3 regions of the Micromonospora sp. CPCC 206061 genome follow, and region 3 is predicted to be linked to each of the others. Evidence: riboswitches for the same ligand, from Rfam matches in the RefSeq annotation. Region 3 holds a riboswitch; each other region holds the start of a gene.

Region 1 (2,259 bases), on a different contig from region 3:
CAGTCGCACGCCCGGCCCTTCGGATGCTCGTACGGACCGCCGGACCGGAAGCAGTTCACGAACCGTTCCTTGGCACCGGGGACCAGCCGTCGCGTCTCGTTGTACATGTGCAGCGTCCGGGCCGTGACGCAGCCGCTGCCGGGGTTGGTCGGGTCATTGACGTTGCATCCCTGCCCCGAGAACCCGCCATCGCTGTCGCGGGGCGCCGGCTTCGCCTTCGGCGAGGACGCGACCACAAAACCGCCGGTGGACTGTCCGCCGACCTGCTTGAGCGCGATCTCCGCTTCTTTCTTCTGCCTGGCCATGAGGCTCAGCTGCTTCTGCTGCTCGGCGAGTTCCACGTCGATTGCATCCTTGGCCCGCTTCGCCTGGTCGTGTGCCTCCTTGAGGGTGGCGATCTTCGCGTTGTCGCGCTGCGCGAGCAGGTCGAGCGTCATCGCTCGGTCCAGGAACAAGTCCGGTGAGGAGCTGTTGAGCAGCATGGAGACGACGCCGACCCGGCCGCTGCGGTACGAGGCGGACGCGATGAGCGCGACCTCGGGCTCCATCTCCTTGATCTTCGCCTCAGCCTTGGTGAGCTCGAGCTGGAGTTGGAGCTGGCGCTTCTGAGACTTGTCGACAGCCTGCTTCGCGTCGGCGTATCCCTGGCTGGCCCTGGCGATCACGTCGCGTATGAGCGGAGTGCCGCCCTCGTCGCCGGGCGCCGTAGGGGTTGGCGCGAGGCCAACTGGCGCGGCGGAAGCCGCGGAGCCGAGGCCGACCACGCTGGTGATGGCGACCACGGCAGCGATCAGTGCGACGCCCAGCGTCCAGCGCTGGCGGCGTACAGATGCCGTCATGCATGTTCCTTCCATCGGCCGCCTACCGAGTTAGCTGACGGGTTCGGGATGGAAGTGATCCCTACCGCTCGCGCGGATTCACCCCGGTGGAACTCTGGTTCCCCGGCTCGCCCATTCGGGCGATTAGGCGACGATCACCGCCGGCGCCGTGGGGGCGCCGCCGAACGGAGACCGTCGGAAAGCTTACCGGATCAACGGGCCTGCTTGACACTGCTCTGACCAGCCAAAAGTGTTACCAGGCAACGACTTTCGGTAATATCTCCTCACCCTGTCACGTCAGCTTCGCTGGAGCCGCCAAGGTTCCACAGCCGGTCGAGGGCGGCTACGCAATAGCTGTACGCACCGGGAGTGCCAACAGTTCGATCGACCCAGTTCGTGCCGCGGGTGGTCGCCACCAGGCGCGCGGTCTCACCGTCCACCTTGAACACCGCGTAACCGGCTGGCCGCGTGCCGTCGCCGGCGCGCCATGCGAGAGCGACCGCGTTGTCGCCGTCCCGGCGCGCCTCGGTGACCTGAGGCGCGACCGGACGGTTCGGGGGCATGTGGTCCATCGCCGGCACCAGGGCGGGCTGGGCGTAGTGCGCGGTGGCGTACCGGCTGACCGCGCCGAGCCGGTTGGCCCGTACCTGTTTGGCGCTGAAGTGGATGCTGCCACCGACCGGGTACTTGGTGTTGAGCGCGAGCTGGCGGTCGAGCTCGGCGGGGTCGGACCAGGCGCCCTTCTGCCCGACCCGGTAGTCGGCCTGGCCGATGTAGAGCTGCACTCTGGTGTCCTTCACCACGTCTGACCACCACGGCAGGAGCTTCGCGTAGTCGGCGATGTCGAAGCCGATGTGCCAGTAGAGCTGCGGGACGATGTAGTCCAGCCACTCTTCCTTGACCCAGAGCCGGGTGTCCGCGTAGATCGCGTCATAGCTCTGCAGGCCGCGGGTGGGGGAGCCGAGGGAGTCGGTGGTGCGGTTGCGCCAGATGCCGAACGGGCTGATGCCGAACTTCACCCACGGCTTCAGCTCCTTGATCCGCTGGTTCATCTCGGCCACGAGCTTGTTGACGTTGTCGCGCCGCCAATCGGCCTTGGTGGCGAAGCCCGCGCCGTACTGCTGGAACGCCGCGTCGTCGGGAAAGTCCTGTCCCTTGACCGGGTACGGGTAGAAGAAGTCGTCGAAGTGCACGCCGTCGACGTCGTACCGGGCCACCGCCTCCAGCATCGAGTCTTGGACGAACTTGCGCGCCTCGGGGATGCCCGGGTTGTAGTAGAGGCGGCTGCCCTTGCCGCTCTTCGGGAACGGGACAGCCCACTCCGGGTGCACCCGGAGTGGGTGGTTTGCCGGCAGGTCAGCCGGGTTGCCCGACTGGCTGGCCTTGTACGGATTGAACCAGGCGTGAAACTCCAGGTTGCGCGCGTGCGCCTCGCTGACCA
Region 2 (2,259 bases), on a different contig from region 3:
CGATACCAGATGACGTAGAGGATGCCGAGCCGGTCGGCGTTGCGGACCAGGAAGAGGTTGTTGCCATACACCTTCTGGTCCTGGTTGGCGGCCGGTGCGAACCCAATGTTGAGCAGCGACCAGTCGCAGGCGCGGCCCTTGGGGTGCTCATAGGGGCCACCGGGCCGGTAGCAGTAGACGTACCGGGTGAACCCGGCTTTGCGGGCCTCGGTGTAGGCGTTCGGAGTGCGGGGGGTGATGCAGCCGGACGTGGTGGGGTCGTCCTTGCTGCACGACTCGTCGGGCCAGTCGCCGTCGGCGGTGCGTGGTGCTGCCTTCGCGACCGGCGAGGTCGCTGCCACCAGGCCACCGGTGAGACTTTGGCGGCCGACCACGGCGAGGGCTTTCTCTGCCTCTCGCTTTTCTTTGGCCATGACGGCGAGGTGCTTTTCCTGGTGACGCACTTCGGCGGTCAGGGCGCCCTGGGCGCGGGTGAGCCGATCACGCGCTTCGGACAGCGCTTTGAGTTTCTGGTCGTTGACCATGTTCAGCTCGTCCAGCGCTGCGGCGCGTCGCAGGAAACGCCTCGGGGGAGGCGCTGTTGAGCAGAAGGCCGGCGGCGCTGACCCGGCCGTTGCGGTACGCCTGTGCGGCGATCTGCCCAACCTCGGGTGCGAGTTCGTCAATGCGAGCCTGCGCCTGACTGGCCTCCACCTGCAGCTGTAGTTGCTTGCGTTGCGAGGTCTGCAGGGCGGCCTTGGCCTTCAGATAGCCCTTGCCGGCCTCGTCGAGGACTTTGCCGAGCAGCGGGTCGCCATCCTCTTGCGGGGTGGTGGAGCCGCCACCTGGTTGGGCGAAGGCCGGGGTGACCGGTGCCGCCAGCACGGCCGCAGCCGTTAGCAGCGCAACGGCAGACATGCGCCAGCGGCGCGGGATGCCGTCATACGTGTTCCTCCCGTCGGTGCCGACCGGTTTAGCTGACGGGTTCGGGACGGAACAACCCCTACCGCCGTTGGCGGATTCACCCCACTTACCTGGTTCCCCGGCTCACCCGCGAAACGGGCGATTAGGCAGCTGAACCACCGGCGATGTCGAACCATGCGCCGAGGGTCATTGACCGCGGGACAGATTACCCAAGATCGAATGGGCCGACCAGCCCTCCATCAGGGCAAATGGCGTTACGGGACAGGCGCGTTGCGTGACCCTGGTGGAGAATCCGCAGGTCAGTGCGTTGCCCGGGATCCGCCGCCGGCTCGTCCTTTCGCCTAAGCTGGATAGGAGTCGGCGGTGCCGGGGGTGACGGGGATGAGCGGGACCGGGTCGGCGGGTCGGCAGGAACGGCTGCGTCGCTACTGGGACAAGAGCGCCCCTTCCTATGACCGGCAGATCGCCATGTTCGACCGGCGCTTGTTTGGCGACAGCCGCGAGTGGGTGTGCTCGCGGGCAACGGGCGACGTACTCGAGGTGGCCATCGGGACCGGCCTCAACCTGCCGCACTACCCGGCCGCCGCGCGGCTGACCGGGGTGGAGTGGAGCCCGGCGATGCTGGACCGGGCGCGCCGGCGGGCGGAAGACCTGCGCCGGCCGGCGGACCTGCGCCTCGGCGACGCGCAGGCGCTCGAGCTACCGGACGACGCCTTCGACGCGGTGGTCTGCACGTTCGGACTGTGCGCGATACCCGACGATCGGCGTGCGGTGCAGGAGATGGTCAGGGTGCTGCGCTCAGGTGGCCTGCTGCTGTTGGCTGACCACGTCGAAGCGGGTCCGCGGCTCGCCCGTGCGGTGCAGCGGCTGATCGAGGTCGTCAGTGTTCCGGTGGGGGGCGAGCATTTCCGGCGCCGTCCGATCCGGCACGTGCAGGAGGCGGGCCTGGTCGTGGAGGCGCATGACCGGTTCAAGCTCGGCATCGTCGAGCGCCTGGCCGCGCGTAAGCCACAGGTACAGGCGGCGTGACGGCACGGATGGCGTGCTCCTATGCTGGTTAGTTGTTGCGGTGGGAGGTGGGGATGCGGGGGTTCGGCGAGTTGGAGGCCGCGATCATGGACCGGTTGTGGGTGCGCGGTGAGCCGACAACAGTGCGGGAGGTGCTCGATGACCTGCGGCCGGAGCGGGACCTGGCGTACAACACCGTCCTGACGGTCGTGGACAACTTGTTCAAGAAGGGCTGGCTACGCCGGGAGCGCGCCGGCCGGGCGCACCGGTTCCAGCCGACCGCGTCGCGGGAGGAGTACGGAGCACGGCTGTTGCGTGACGCTCTGGACGAGGCGGGTGATCCTGCCG
Region 3 (2,259 bases):
GTTGGGCGTACTCCAAACTGTGATGCCACCGCCAGCGCGGTGGCCGCGTTGCCGACGTTGACTTTTCCTGGAATCTGCAGGTTGACCTTATGCCACGCGCCACGCGGGTCGATGACGCCGTCGTCTTCCACCGTCCACTGTGGTGTAGGCCGGCGCAGCGGGCAATTGACGCACCACCACTGGTCGGCCTGGCGTTCGATCGGCGCACCACACTGTGGACAGACCCACGAGTCGTCGTGCCAGCGCTGCCCCGCGCTGAACCACGTCACCTGCGGCGAGGCGACCGCCGCGTAAACCACCATCGGGTCGTCGGCGTTGGCGACCACCAGGATGTCGGGGTGGTCGGCCAGCGCGGTGCGCCAGAGGTCGGCCATCATGGCGACCTCCTTCGCCCGGTCCAGCTGGTCACGCGAGAGGTTGAGAAGCGCGACCACGCGGGGCGTGGTCGCCGCGATCACTTGCGCTAGGTAATGCTCGTCCACTTCAAGTACCGCGTACGGCGTGTGCCCAGCCTTGGCCAGTGCCGAAGTGTGCCCAGTGGGCATGTTCGCACCGTAGGAGTTGGTGGCCACCGGACCCAGTACGCCGACCGCCGCGGCCGTGAGCCGGGTCGTGGTGGTCTTGCCGTTGGTGCCGGAGACTAGGGCGATGGCACGTCCGTTGGCGAGGTGGGCGAGCAGGTCAGGGTCGATCTTGAGGCCGATCCAGCCGCCGATCACCGAGCCGTCGCCGCGCCCGGCTGCCCGCGAGAGTGCCGCCGCCGTACGCGACACCGAGCTGGCGACCTTGGCCCGCAGGGGCATCTTGGCCGTGTTCCCGTCCGTCACGCGAGCGAGGGTACCGGAGGAGGTTTGATCTCCGGACACGGCAAAGTTGTGTGGCCTTATTCACCGTTCATGGTCAACATCCCGTCATGACCGCGTTGACGCTCCGTAGTGACATTTCGGACAGCGCCCTCCGCGCCCGGGCATTCGCTGGTGTGCCAAATTCGGTCCGCAAGATTTCGATTACTCCGCGTCGATCCCGGCATCGGCTACAAACGTTGAGCCGGCCTTCATCGTGGCCCGGCCGCACCGCGGGACAACGCCGAGCCCTGCCCATCCCGAGCGGTGCAACCGACATCCGACAACTCAACGGCGGATCGGGCAGGGACGGGGGAACCAGGTTAGTGATCTGTTCCCGGATCTTGGGGTGAAGCCGCGCGGGGAGCGCGGCCGGGCAGCCTCTGCGCCCGAACCCGACAGCTAACCCCGCAGGCGTGCCGGAGGGATCTCATTCCGTGCACGAACACAGTTCGAGCCGGCGGCGGCCTGTCCGCGCCGGCAAGCTAGCGCTCGCTTTGGGGATCTGCCTCTGCGCCGGCCAGCTCGTGGCCGGCGCCGCCGTGGCCGCTCCAGCATCCGCGGCCGCTCCCGTGACCACCGCCGCCTCCCAGCAGGCCGCCGCACCGGTAAACGTGGCGATCAAGCTGACATCTAGCACCAGCAAGGTGGCGTGGGGCTCGGCGGTCACGCTGACCGCGCGCGTCAACGACCCGAACACCGGCGCGGCCGTGACGGGCGGAAACGTGCAGTTCCAGGCGTGGCGCAACGGCGGGTGGCAGACCTGGCAGACCAAGGCGGTCACGAACGGCACGGCGACCTACCGCACGACCCCGTACGTCACCGGCAGCTTCCGGCTGAAGTACACCAGCCTGCCGGGCAAGTACCGTTGGACGGCCAGCGCGTCCATCCGGGTCAACGTGGTGGCCAGCCGGGCCAAGGTGCTCTCCGAAGCGCGCAAGCACGTCGGCAAGTCATACCGGTACGGCGCGAGCGGGCCAGGGTCGTTCGACTGCTCCGGCTACACCATGTACGTGTACCGCAAGGCCGCCGGCATCAAGCTGCCGCACAAGGCCAACTCGCAGCAGCGGTACGGGCGGGCGGTCGCCAAGTCGTCGGCCCAGCCCGGTGACCTGATCGTCATCCGGAGCGGCACGTACGGGTACCACGTCGGCGTCTACGCGGGCGGCGGCTACATGTACGACTCACCGAAGCCCGGTGTGAAGGTCGGCAAGCACAAGATCTGGACGTCGAGCTACGTGGTTCGGCGCCTGGTCGGCTAGTTCCCTACACCCATCCCCCCGCGTCCGCGATCAAGGGCTGAGGCGTACCCCCCGGCGCCTCGCCCTTGATCGCGGGCCATTTCACGCCCGGTCTCATCCCTCGCTCGCCCCGGCCCGCCGCGCCCCGGCCCGCCGCGCCCCGGCCCGCCGCGCCC

The links. A riboswitch is a leader RNA that binds a small molecule or an ion and turns the genes downstream of it on or off. The one in region 3 is predicted to bind cyclic di-AMP.
Region 1: another riboswitch for cyclic di-AMP. It lies ahead of V6V89_RS17790 (coiled-coil domain-containing protein); the one in region 3 lies ahead of V6V89_RS19440 (C40 family peptidase).
Region 2: another riboswitch for cyclic di-AMP. It lies ahead of V6V89_RS27555 (coiled-coil domain-containing protein); the one in region 3 lies ahead of V6V89_RS19440 (C40 family peptidase).

Annotation. Positions count from the first base shown of each region.
Region 1 is NZ_JBAKHX010000023.1:25,669-27,927, reverse strand. Features, by position in the region: gene V6V89_RS17790 (coiled-coil domain-containing protein) at 1-839, opposite strand, end outside; cyclic di-AMP (ydaO/yuaA leader) riboswitch at 843-979, opposite strand; gene V6V89_RS17785 (glycoside hydrolase family 10 protein) at 1,103-2,259, opposite strand, start outside.
Region 2 is NZ_JBAKHX010000050.1:50,139-52,397, forward strand. Features, by position in the region: partial or broken gene V6V89_RS27555 (coiled-coil domain-containing protein) at 1-897, opposite strand, end outside; cyclic di-AMP (ydaO/yuaA leader) riboswitch at 927-1,062, opposite strand; gene V6V89_RS27560 (class I SAM-dependent methyltransferase) at 1,285-1,932, shown strand; gene V6V89_RS27565 (BlaI/MecI/CopY family transcriptional regulator) at 1,986-2,259, shown strand, end outside.
Region 3 is NZ_JBAKHX010000027.1:7-2,265, reverse strand. Features, by position in the region: gene V6V89_RS19445 (Mur ligase family protein) at 1-803, opposite strand, end outside; cyclic di-AMP (ydaO/yuaA leader) riboswitch at 1,125-1,274, shown strand; gene V6V89_RS19440 (C40 family peptidase) at 1,280-2,104, shown strand.